3 regions of the Cytobacillus sp. FSL W7-1323 genome follow, and region 2 is predicted to be linked to each of the others. Evidence: riboswitches for the same ligand, from Rfam matches in the RefSeq annotation. Region 2 holds a riboswitch; each other region holds the start of a gene.
The links. A riboswitch is a leader RNA that binds a small molecule or an ion and turns the genes downstream of it on or off. The one in region 2 is predicted to bind thiamine pyrophosphate.
Positions count from the first base shown of each region.

Region 1: another riboswitch for thiamine pyrophosphate. It lies ahead of MKX67_RS01850 (3-oxoacyl-ACP reductase); the one in region 2 lies ahead of thiW (energy coupling factor transporter S component ThiW).
Region 3: another riboswitch for thiamine pyrophosphate. It lies ahead of thiT (energy-coupled thiamine transporter ThiT); the one in region 2 lies ahead of thiW (energy coupling factor transporter S component ThiW).

Region 1 is NZ_CP151998.1:341,842-346,109, reverse strand. Features, by position in the region: gene MKX67_RS01855 (IclR family transcriptional regulator) at 1-635, shown strand, start outside; gene MKX67_RS01850 (3-oxoacyl-ACP reductase) at 858-1,613, opposite strand; TPP riboswitch at 1,706-1,807, opposite strand; gene MKX67_RS01845 (glycosyltransferase) at 1,893-3,428, opposite strand; gene MKX67_RS01840 (AarF/ABC1/UbiB kinase family protein) at 3,546-4,268, opposite strand, start outside.
Region 2 is NZ_CP151998.1:2,391,550-2,395,817, reverse strand. Features, by position in the region: gene MKX67_RS12265 (nuclease-related domain-containing protein) at 1-297, shown strand, start outside; gene MKX67_RS12260 (hypothetical protein) at 498-1,331, shown strand; gene MKX67_RS12255 (shikimate kinase) at 1,381-1,887, opposite strand; TPP riboswitch at 2,014-2,121, shown strand; TPP riboswitch at 2,165-2,257, shown strand; gene thiW (energy coupling factor transporter S component ThiW) at 2,329-2,850, shown strand; gene thiD (bifunctional hydroxymethylpyrimidine kinase/phosphomethylpyrimidine kinase) at 2,819-3,625, shown strand; gene thiM (hydroxyethylthiazole kinase) at 3,625-4,268, shown strand, end outside.
Region 3 is NZ_CP151998.1:269,922-274,189, forward strand. Features, by position in the region: gene sigY (RNA polymerase sigma factor SigY) at 1-201, opposite strand, end outside; gene MKX67_RS01465 (hypothetical protein) at 758-1,153, shown strand; gene thiT (energy-coupled thiamine transporter ThiT) at 1,564-2,142, opposite strand; TPP riboswitch at 2,247-2,351, opposite strand; gene MKX67_RS01475 (hypothetical protein) at 2,485-2,724, shown strand; gene MKX67_RS01480 (M23 family metallopeptidase) at 2,748-3,722, shown strand.

The DNA of each region.
Region 1 (4,268 bases), 2.0 Mb from region 2:
AAAGTAATTTATATAAATATTTAAATACACTTACGCAATTGAACATGCTCTATCGTGAAAAAGGGACAAACCTGTATTATCTTGGAAGCAAATTGATTCAATATGGTACAGCCGCCTTTGGTAGTCGTGATATTGCCGATGCAATCACTCCGTATATGCAGGAACTTTCTTCGCTTACTTCCTGCACCGTTTCGTTTTCATTATGGACAAACAACGGACCTATTACGACAAAGATTTGTCATTCGAATGAACCACTTCATATTGGTACACAACTAGGCGGAAGCTTACCACCAACATCTGCCGCAGGGAAGATTTTCTTAAGTTTCTTAAACCCAGTACTGACAAAAGATTGGCTAGGAGACGGGGAAGCGATCGATAACGCAGAATGGCAAATGATTCAACAATCGAAAATCTCCTTCGCTACCGAACCTTTAATTCCATCGATTTCTTCGGCTTCCGTCCCTTTGCTAGACTACCAGAATCAATTACTCGGTGCAGTGACAGTTGTTGGATTTAACGATAAGATGCCTAAGGAAGCATCGGATCCGATGAGCAAGCAACTGCGGAAGTTTCACCTACAAGCATCTTCTATGTTTGGCTATCGATATAAACAAGGAAAAATTGAACAATACTGATTGAACGTTCAATCGACCGTTTTAACATCTAGTAGAATAAAATACTAGTGAGAAAATTAAGTTATTATTTTAAAAATATCCTTTTCTGCGAATAAATTGGAGTTTAGCTTCGACTTAGTCTCACATTTGCTGATATAAGCTCTTTACTGATTTATCAACCTACAAAATAAGTCCATTTATTGAAAAAGGCCGCCATAAACAAAGATGACGACCTTTTTTATCTTAGTTCATCGTCAATCCATGATCAACGACTAGATTTTGTCCCGTAATCGCTCTAGCGCCTGGAGAGGCTAAGAAAACAACGGCTTCCGCTACGTCTTCTGGTTTTGTCACACGGCGGATAGCAGAGTTATCAGCCACAATCGCAAATACCTCAGGGGTAGTAACAGCACTTGCATCCGTTGTTTCTAATAATCCACCGGAAACCATATTCACATTAATATCATACTGTCCGAGCTCCTTGGCCATATTGCGTGTAAAGCCAATTAATGCCGCTTTGGCTGTTGTATATTCATGGTAGGCAATGACTGGGTTCTGGTAAAGATTCGTGCCAATACCAATCACACGGGCTTGCTGTGAATCCTTTAGAGCCGGAAGAGCAGATTGAACAACATTTAAGCTTGCTTTTATCGCGCCTTCAAACTGGGTTTGATAGCTAGCCCAAGATAATTCCTCTACTTTCGCCTGTGCCACAGGATCAAATTTAAATTGAACTAATGCATTATTTACAACGATATCCAAGCGACCAAAATGAGCAATTGTGTCTGCTACCATTGCTTTTACTGCTTGATGATCTCTTACATCAGCTTGGATAGCAAATGCACGATCTTGTCCGATTTTTTCAACTACTGCATCTGCTTTTTCTTTATTATTAAAATAATTAACGACTACTTTGTAGCCCTCCTTACCAAACTTTTCAGCAATTGCAGCTCCTAATCCACGACTTGCTCCTGTTACTAACACGACTTCTTCTCTCACGCTATTCCCTCTTTTCAATAGATGTAATTAAAAATGTTCAGGGAAACAAAACAAAAGGCTCCCCGAAAATGGAGAGCCTACCATACATATGCATATAGTTGGAAGATGCTCCCTACGATCGTCTTAACGAACAGGTTCTAAGGGTCAGGTTTTAACCTTCTCAACTCATTTTCTGAGTCCCCCTGCAACAATTTTTAATTATTTTTAGTTTAGCATACAAATAGTTTCCTAGCTATGAATCGAAGTTCATTTCGAAACTGACCATTTGCTTTATGTTTCTCACCATTGTTTTAAACGGGGATTCTTATCTAGAATCGATTCATATTGTTTCTCATTACCATAGAGGCTATTCGGGTCAAGCAGCTTATATCTCTCATATTTTTCTAATCGATCTTTTTCTTTTGCCCAGCCTAAATGCTTGACTCGTATTGTGGATAAACTGTGGGTAAGTTGGAAGATGTTTTCTGGAAATCTCCCACAATGCTGTGGTGTTTCTTTCCAGACAGGCTGAAAGGTTGATCTAACTCTTGCTAGAAATGGACGGTATAAGAAATGTGCTTGCCAGTATTCATCTTCACGATAATGGTCTTCATCCCACATATCATACAGTCTAAAACAGTACAGGTCGATAGTATCCTGTTTAACAAAGTCATCAATATAATCAATAAAACTCTCCTCAAACCATTCATCTGCGTCAAGATTTAATACCCAACCTAAAAAACCATTCGTTGCTTCTAACCACTGTTGTTTTCTTAGTTCCACTTCATTGGCAAACTGGGAGCTTGCATTCTTGACCAATTTAATTGGCATACCTTTTAGTTCTTGCAAGAAAATCGATATAGTCTGATCAGTACTAGCATCATCTATAATCACAGCTTCATCGATAAATGGCTTTACTTTCTTTAACATCGTTTGTAAATAACGACCTTCTTCATTCTTCACAATCATCGATAAGCGAATTTGATGGCTTTCTGCTTTTTCTGGATAAATAGGTAGTTCGCTATAAGCATACTGACATTTTTCTTTAAATGCGGGTATGCCTGTAAGGTCAGAAGAACGATAAATATGATAAGCTGGCAGATGTGTGTCTACATGTAGATCCAGTCCTAATGCCACAGCTCTCACACAAAAATGTCGATCTTCTCCCCAAAAACTGAGATTTTTAATTTTACTAAAATGAATACCTGCTAACAAAGCTTTCCTGCTAATTAGCGTGCACGCACCTAATCCTCCTACTTCATAAACACCTGGAGTTTGTAACTGTTGAATAAAAGCCTCGGTTTGAACGGCCTTTTCTTCGTCTGTTATGGCACCTTCATCCGCCTGTCTCCAGTGGGTATATTCATCTGTTAACCACACCTGCGGATAAGGAATTGTCCCCTCTTGCCAAGCCGTCCAAAATACCTCTGAAACAATTTCTTTTTTCGTGGAAATAAGTGTATGAAGGGTATTCGGGTGTAAAAGCAAATCAGAGTCAATTAAAAACAAATAATCAAATTCTTCAAATTTCGCCTGCTCAATAAGCATATCTTTGAAGCGAGCAACCTTCCAGATGAGAGCATCATTCCAGAAATGGGTAAAGTCGGTACGAATATAGATACTATCTTCTTTTGCGGATAAAATCGCAACATCTTTCTTCCATTTGGCAAAATGACGTAGTAGTCTACTTGATTCTTCATTCTGATTATCATCTATGAAAAGATAATGAATCTCCATTGTATCCGTTTTTAAATTGGCTAAGGATAGCAGAAACTCTTTTAAAATATCGGGTTCTTGATTAATTGGACTGCCAATGAGAATTTTTGTATTAACCATAAGCAACATTAACGTTTATTGACAAAACCGTTCACCTCTCTACACTATATTCTCACCATGAATTGCTTGTGTAGTGAAATCAGAAAAATTCTACCCAAAACAAAAAGCAGAGAGTCGTCAGAATCTCCCTGCTCTAATGATGGTGTATATAAGAAATAAGAACATTAATATCGCAATGACGAAGCCGATTTCTACTGCTGGTATATTCCATAGGAGAGATGATTGCCTGCCAAGGGCGGAACCGATAATTAAACCCACCATTATAATGCAAAATGCTAGCAACACGATACTAAATGCTAGCCGGTTGCTGATACGATCAATTCTCGTTAGAAATTTTTCACTGTTTGGCAAATTCAGTTCGAGCGGGATTTTTCCCTTTTTGATAAGGGCAATCAAATCTTTCAAATTATACGGCGCTTCCTTTAGAATATCAAAATACTCCCCGATATGAGCTAGCGAATCTTTCGCCAAATGATCAGGTCGATATTTATTAATAATTAATCGTCTACCAAAAGGCTCAGCAATTTTTAATATGCTTATATTAGGGTCAAGTTTTTCAACAATACCTTCCATTGTTAACAATGTTTTTCCCACTAATGTTAAGTTTGTTGGGATATGTATATGATGTTGATTGGCAACGGAAAACAAATCATTAACTGCCTCGCCAATTGATATTTCACTAAACGGAATATCATAATATCTCTCTCTTAGTAAATCAACATCAATTTTTAAAAGTTCAACATCGACATCATCTTGGACAATACCCATTTTAGTGATGGCTTTAATGACTCCATCGGTACTTTGCCGCAACATGGCAATAATTAATGATGCTAAATTTTC
Region 2 (4,268 bases):
ATCGAATATTGTACGGAGGATTTGGTAAAAGGAGTGGTTTGTCGAGAGTGCGGTGGGCAGATGAAGCGAGCGAGTTTGCGCAAATTTCATTGCTCAAAATGTAGGAGGAACATTTCATCTTGTGATGCATTAAGTGAAGCAATCAATGACTTTATTATTCTTTTTCCATCAGAAAAAGTAACAAAGACGGCGATTTATGATTGGTGTGGTGGAGCAATAAGTAGTTCCGCAATACAACGATTCTTACAAGAGAAATATACACTTAATGGTGGTGGAAATTATTTTTATTATCATTAATGGGTTTTAAAACCGAAGAAACAGTTGAATTATTTAGTAATGAAGAGAAGTGACAGTATCTTATAGATTGAAATGTATTCTGATGGGGTCAATCTATTAGTAAGCAGTTATATGTTGAACAAAGGACTTTGTGCACAAAAAAAATCTATATAACATCACAATAAAAGTGGATAGTAAGTCACTCAGTAGGAGAATCAGAGATGAGCGCCTCGCAAAGGGGGTTAGCAAGTCACTCGGAAGGGGAATCAGAGATGAGCGCCCCGCAAAAGGGTTTAGCAAGTCACTCGGAAGGGGAATCAGAGATGAGCGCCCCGCAAAAGGGTTTAGCAAGTCACTCAGAAAGAAAACCAGAACTGAGCGCCCCGCAAAAGGGTTTAGCAAGTCACTCAAAAGGAGAATCAGAGATGAGCGCCCCGCAAAAGGGATTAGCAAGTCACTCGGAAGAAGAATCAGAGATGAGCGCCCCGCAAAAGGGGTTAGCAAGTCCCTCAGAAAGAAAACCAGAGATGAGCGCCTCGCAAAAGGGATTAGCAAGTCCCTCGGAAAGAAAACTAGAGATGAGCGCCTCGCAAAAGGGTTTAGCAAGTCACTCGGAAGGGGAATTAGAGATGAGCGCCCCGCAAAAGGGATTAGCGAGTCACTCAGAAAGAAAACCAGAAATGAGCGCCTCGCAAAAGGGATTAGCAAGTCCCTCAGAAAGAAAACCAGAAATGAGCGCCTCGCAAAATGGTTTAGCGAGTCCCTCAGAAAGAAAACCAGAGATGAGCGCCCCGCAAAAGGGTTTAGCAAGTCCCTCAAAAGGAGAATCAGAGATGAGTGCCCTGCAAAAAAGTTTAGCAATTCACTCAGAAAGAAAACCAGAGATGAACGCCTCGCAAAAGGGTTTAGCAAGTCCCTCAGAAAGAAAACCAGAGATAACCGCCTCACAAAAAGGGAGTTATTCAGCAATATATTTAGAACCAAACACAAATGAAAGCCGAGCAAGGGAGTGCCCGGCTTTCATAAATTCGTTTAGGATAATGCGAATTACTTAGATAGTAAAAGAAACATTCTAATGAACTATAACCATAATCATCACAAGCTTTATCCTATCCCACTAACAATCAATTCAGCAGCTTCTTCAGCTGTTTTCCCGTCAACATTGATTTTTAGATGATATGGTTGATAATGAGCTTGTCTTTCTTTGTAGAGATGATACATTTCGTCAGTAGAAAGACCATTCAATTTCGGTCTTGTATCTTTAATCAATGGGTATCGATCGAGCCAATTTTCCCATGAGAGCTCGATAAGGACAACGGTACTGTTTTGTAAACAAATTTCGCGGTTCTTACTGTTTAAAAAGGCGCCGCCGCCTAATGAAAGAATCTGTTTTTCTTCGGCAGATAGTTGTTCAATCAATTCGCTTTCAGCTTTTCGAAAAACTTCTTCACCATGATCAAGGAAAATTTTTGAAGTTGACATCCCAAACTGTTGTTCAATGCGTTCATCCGTGTCGATTAAACCCCACTGTAATTTCTTAGCTAATTCCGTTCCTATGGATGTCTTTCCGACCCCCATAAACCCAATAAGTACAATACTCTTATCTTCCATAGACTGTCCTCCCGAATGTTATATAAAATATCATATCATAACGTTTTATGTCGCAACATCGTTTCTATCCAATGTTTTTTATTTTCATTTCTATCATTTCATGTTATATTGACATCATATATTATAAGTTTTCACTGGGGGTGCCTTCACATAGAGGCTGAGATTGAATGCCGTTCAAAACCCTTTGAACCTGATCTGGTTTGTACCAGTGGAGGGAAGTGTGTCGATGTAGTCGTCCTCGCTTCCTTTTGGAAGTAGAGGATTTTTTTTATATATGAATAAATGCTAGGGGTGCCAAATACTTGGCTGAGATGAACCCTTTGAACCTGATCTAGTTAATACTAGCGTAGGGAAGCGAGTGACGTCATACATATCATGATGACCAAAGCCGCTTATTCAAAATAGCGGCTTTTTTATTTTTATCGAAAGGAGGAAAGGTCTATGAATAAAATCCAAAAAATGACGATGACGGCAACGATTGCAGCCATCACTACTGTGTCGAGTAGTCTCATTTTTATTCCGATTGGAATAGCGAAAATTTTTCCGATTCAGCACTTGGCGAATGTATTATCTGCTGTACTTCTTGGACCATGGTATGCCGTTAGTCAAGCGTTTCTTTCATCTACATTGAGAAATATGATGGGGACTGGAAGTGTTTTTGCCTACCCCGGGAGTATGATTGGCGCATTACTTGCAGGGTTCCTTTATCAAAAAACGAAAAAAATTGGCTTCTCAGCACTAGGTGAAGTCGTTGGAACAGGAATGATAGGGGCAGTAGCGACTTATCCGATTAGTACATTACTTTTAGGACAAGAAGCAACCCTTTTCGGATTCCTACCAGCATTTATGGTGAGCTCGTTTACTGGAGCAATTTTAGGATATGGTTTATTAAGAGTATTAATTAAGAATAAAGCTATTGGAGGTTACATCAATGAAAACAGCATTAACGATCGCAGGTTCTGATTCAGGAGGAGGAGCTGGGATTCAAGCAGATCTTAAAACTTTTTCCGCCAATGGTGTGTTTGGCATGTCCGTCATTACGGCGATTACCGCTCAAAATACAGTAGAGGTACGTTCGGTACAGGATATAGAAATCAATATTATAAAAGACCAAATAGAAGCTGTGTTTGATGATATCCAAGTTGATGCTGTCAAAATCGGGATGTTGTCATCTAGTGAGACTGTAAAAATCGTCGCAGACCGTTTAAATCATTATAGTCCAAAAGTGATTGTGTTAGATCCTGTTATGGTTTCAAAAGGTGGACATCATCTTTTAAAGGAACAAGCTATTGAAGCATTAAAAGCGAAAATGTTACCACTTGCGACTGTAATTACGCCAAACATTCCTGAAGCTGAAGTACTTTCGGGTATGACAATTCGCACGGTTGATGATATGGAGCAAGCTTGTAAAAAATTATATGAATTAGGGCCAAAAGCCGTCTTATTAAAAGGTGGACATTTAGAAGGAGAACCGAATGACTTATTATGGGATGGACAAAGTTTCAACTGGTTTAATGGTCGAAGAGTAGAGACAAAAAACACCCATGGTACAGGTTGTACTCTATCATCTGCCATTGCTGCTGGGTTAGCAAAAGGGGAAGAACTTATTGAGGCCATACAGTCTGCGAAAAATTATATTTCCATAGCGATTGAGCATAGCCTAGCACTCGGTCATGGGCATGGTCCGACAAATCATTTTTATGAGTTATACAACAAAGCAAAGATGGAGGAAAGATAATGGCGATTTCAAGTGAAGCAGTTGAGAGAGTCTTTCAGCAGTTACAAGAACATACCCCACTCATTCATCATTTAACAAATACAGTAACTATTAATGATTGTGCAAATGTGACCCTAGCAATGGGCGGTTCACCTGTTATGGCCACCCAACTCTTAGAAGTAGAAGAAATGGCTATGATGGCAGATGGGCTCGTAATTAATTTTGGTACTATTAATGATGCGATGTTTGCGGCAATGATTAAAGCTGGACAAACTGCCAATCAAAAAGGGGTCCCAGTAATATTTGATCCAGTTGGTGTTGGTGCAACCACTTATCGCACAAATAAGGCAAAAGAGCTAATTAGCACAATAAAAGTGTCCATTATTCGCGGCAATGCTTCTGAAGTTTCTGCTCTTATTGGTAAGAATACAAAAACGCGTGGTGTTGATGCAGGGGCTATTGAAATAGCACCTGAAGCACTTGCAAAGGAGGCAGCTGAAGTCCTAAACTGTCTCATTGTTATTAGTGGAAAAGAAGATGTCATTACAGATGGGAAGCAATTAGTTGTGATTGATAATGGAGATTATCTTTTGACGAAGGTAACAGGAACTGGCTGCATGACAGCTTCATTAGTAGCAACTGCTGCTGCTGTTTCAGAAAATTG
Region 3 (4,268 bases), 2.1 Mb from region 2:
GAATTTCGATTTCACCTGAAATTGATTTAGTTTTTCAATCGCTTTTGTCATTGTCTCTTGTGCCAAATCCTCAGCTTCTTCTCGATTAAGGGTGAGCTTCATTAAATAATGAACGAGAAGGGGATAACTCTCCTTAAATAAGTGAGCTAACGCCTGGTTATCGCCTTTTTTCGCTGCTTTAATCCATTTTTTCTCTTCCAAACCTTGCCCCCCTTTTCTTTGGATTTACTATTATGACGATTAGTGTTCTCCTTTCGTTCACGAAAAATAAAATTTTTTGAATGGAGATAGAGATTATATCTTGTTATTGCATAGAAGTTATGCGAGTGGATAAATATGTAAATGATTAGAATGTTCAATTATATCCTTATTTTCAATGACATGGACCCTCTGGTGGCATGACTACAGAGGAAAGAGCCAGCAGTATCTAGGCGTGTGTGCTATACAATCTCCATATAAACTTGGGCGGTGGTATCTTTTAAATATGTGTCAGCTTCATCCAATCAATACGGTAATTCTTAAATGAGCGTTTATAGTTAAGACTGAACGCAAAAGATGTTTACGCGCAAAAGAGAAAAGAGGAAGTCAGAGAACTGCGCGTAAATCGTGTATACGCGCAAAAGAGAAAAGAGGAAGTCAGAGAACTGCGCGCAAATCGTGTATACGCGCAAAAGAGAGAAGAGGAAGTCAGGGAACTGCGCGCAAATCGTGTTTATGCGCAAAAGAGAGAAGAGGAAGTCAGGGAACTGCGCGCAAATTGTGTATACGCGCAAAAGAGAGAAGGGGGAAGTCAGGGAACTGCGCGCAAATTGTGTATACGCGCAAAAGAGAGAAGAGGAAGTCAGGGAACTGCGCGCAAATTGTGTTTACGCGCAAAAGAGAGCAGGGGAAGTCAGGGAACTGCGCGCAAATTGTGTTTATGCGCAAAAGAGAGAAGAGGAAGTCAGGGAACTGCGCGCAAATTGTGTTTACGCGCAAAAGAGAGAAGGGGGAAGTCAGAGAACTGCGCGCAAATCGTGTATACGCGCAAAAGAGAAAAGAGGAAGTCAGAGAACTGCGCGCAAATTGTGTTTACGCGCAAAAGAGAGCAGGGAAAGTCGGAGAACTGCGCGCAAATCGTGTATACGCGCAAAAGAGAGCAGAGGAAGGTTGAGAACTGCGCACGATTGTGTTTACGTACAAAAATCATAAGAAAGAAAACAGATGATGTTGGTTTAAACTACCGTAGATAATAGTTGTTGCAAATTCATAAATAATCAAGAGTGTTCATCGTTAGATTGACATTGACGGAAGAAAAGTGCTGCTAAAAAAAGTAAGGATAAAGATGTGTCTACTCCCCCTCTCAGAAATCCAAAAAGAAAACTGCCGGTCTCAAGGAGAAAATAGAAGAGAAGATGTTGGTTTGTCTAGCTGCTTTTGGCGCTTTCATTTTGCATGGTTATCTTATGGATATCACGCCGATGTACATGTCACCCTGATTCCACAGTTCATTCATCGTGCGAAAATCCCCCAAAACGTTGACTTGAAAAAAAGGCCCTGAGTTCCCCCAGAGCCTTTAGATGATTAATATGCTTTTTTCAGAAGGACCTTATTGGCTGTTGTGTAAAGCATGACAACTACTAAGGCACATACGATAAAGGTAGGTAGCATATATGTTCCGTTATATACGAGTGAGTAAAGTGCGACAGGTTGATCTGCCGGAGCATAGGCACCAAATAGGATAATGCCTGATAAATAATGGCATAAGAAGCGTAAGAAACTTCCTAAGAAAACGCCACTAATAACATACATGTTTGCTTTGGCAAATTGGCCGTCTTGATAATTTTGCACAACTTTATTCATATAGATGCCTGCGAGTCCGACAACAGCAAAGGCTACGAAATAGTCAATGATCCAAGAGGCGAAATGAAAAGGAACAGCTCCTGTTAAGATTTGAAGTCCTCCTAATAGTAAGCCCGTTAAGACGCCGCCTTTAACACCCCAACGAAAGGCCATTAAGAAAACCGGTACCATAGCAAGTGAGATGGACCCACCTTGTGGCCAAAATCTCCCCATCAGTAAGCCTGATAAGAAATCAAGTAATAATGCCAAAGCTGCAAATATAGCAATTTCCACCATAAAAAGTGTTTTATTTTGTTTCATGTTTTTCCTCCTTCTCCGAAAAGAGAAGCGAACGAGTAAACCTGTATTACTTTTTTGTCATGAAAAAAAGCAATACATAGGCGGTGATGGATGCCTAGTATTGCTCATATCCAAAACCACGATCCCTACGCTAGCATTATCTAACAGGTTCTTAGGGTCAGAACGAACTCGCTCACTCTCAGCCATATTAGGCTCCCCTTGTGGAAGTATTAAATTTATCCTCGGTTAGAATATACTATGACTTTCATCAGAATTCAAGAATCTTTTTTTGGTAGTAAAAAAACAGATTATTTGTGAAACTTATTCCCTAGATAGTCGTAGAATAATCAAGGAGTGATTGATATGAAGAAGGTTTTTGAAGTAAACCATCATGGAAATCATATATTAATCGAAAATTATTGGATTAACGGAGAAAAGTTGTATGTAAATGGTGAATTACAGGATGAAAATTTAGGTCTAGCATTAAGAGGGGATTTGAAAGGTAAGTTAGAAGATTCAAGTGAAATTAAAGTAACTATTGGCGGTTTCTTTACTATTAATTGCAAAATATTTCTTGAGAATCGTTTAATTTTTTCATCTTAATAAAACTTACGGGGGTAGAGGGTATGGTAGGGTCAATAGATCCTGATAGGTTTATAGATCATTGGTTAAGAGAAGATTTTAAAACAATTTATGAAGCAACTTCAAAAGTGTTTCAAGGAATGGTTTCATTATCGGCATTTATTGAGATGAGCGCAGCTTTTAATAAAGGTGTGCGTAGTTATCATCTTACGTCACGGACGGATGTCATAGGCATTGGTCAGTTCGTATGGGTAGATAACTCAAAAGCAAAAGCAGTTGTGGTTGGATTCGATGATAAATATACAATTGTCAGTCTCTATTTGAAACCCTACTTTGTCTTTCCAGAAACAGATAAGATTTATACAAAGAATGAATACATTATGCCAGTGATGGATGATTGGTTTGTTTTCTGGGGTGGCACAAATGAATTTATTAATTACCATTACGTATATGAACATCAAAGGTACGCGTATGATCTATTAAAGGTGAAGGATGGCTCTACATATAATGGTAGACCTGAAAAAAATGAGAGTTATTACGCATTTGCAGAGGAAGTTATCGCCCCTCAAAATGGCAAAGTAATAAAAGTGGTTGATGGTCTCGATGATAATATTCCAGGGCAGATGGATGAAGAACACCCCCCAGGCAACTATATTGTGATAGAGCATGCGCATAAGGAATATAGTATGATTGCTCATTTTAAAAAAGACAGTATCATTGTCCAAGAAGGAGAAGAAGTTCTTCAAAAACAATTACTTGGCAAATGTGGGAACTCGGGTAACTCTTCTGAAGCGCATATCCATTTTCAAATCATGGATTCAGAAGATCTTCATAAAGGAAAATCAGTTCGCATTCGTTTTAAAAATGGTGTAGAACCGATTCAAGGAGAAATCGTAACAAATCATTTAACAAAATACCTTAATCGATTCGAAGAGAAGTTCGACAAGGTTGAAAATACGATGACAATAGCAGACTATGTTTTTGCCGTTCCCAGAGCAATTATTCAGCTTTTTAAATAGAGAAATACAGTTAAATGGAGGTCGCTTGTGCCGGCCTCCTTGCCCACAATTCAATCAAACATTTATTTAAATCGCAAAAAAAGTGGTTTGATAATAATCGTTGCTCTTTTCGTAAGACTCAGTGCGGTTTTTTAACGTATCAACTAATAACTGGATACTGTGATTCAAGTTCGTTCCTTTGATCAACACATAAGAGAAGGAATGTTCTTCTTAAAGCCTTCCAGCTTCTACAGGCCGTATGTCAACTCCTCTTTTATAGTTACCTCGGAAAATAAGGAGCGTCTAAGCTACTTTTTACACTCCTCTTTATTCCTTGTGTAGAGCTGATGAACGTCGATTTGACGCTAATTTGATGTAATTCAATCAAGTGCCTTTTTCGTGACCTACTCTTGGTCATATAAGTCCTCTATCGAATGAAAATGCCTTTCCATATGTGGGTGAACAGAAGGTCAATAAGCAATCTTCTGCAAAGGGGTTCTGGACAAACTCTTTCGCATTGGTTTGCCTTTCCACAAGCCAATATCTACTGCTATGGTGCCTGCCACT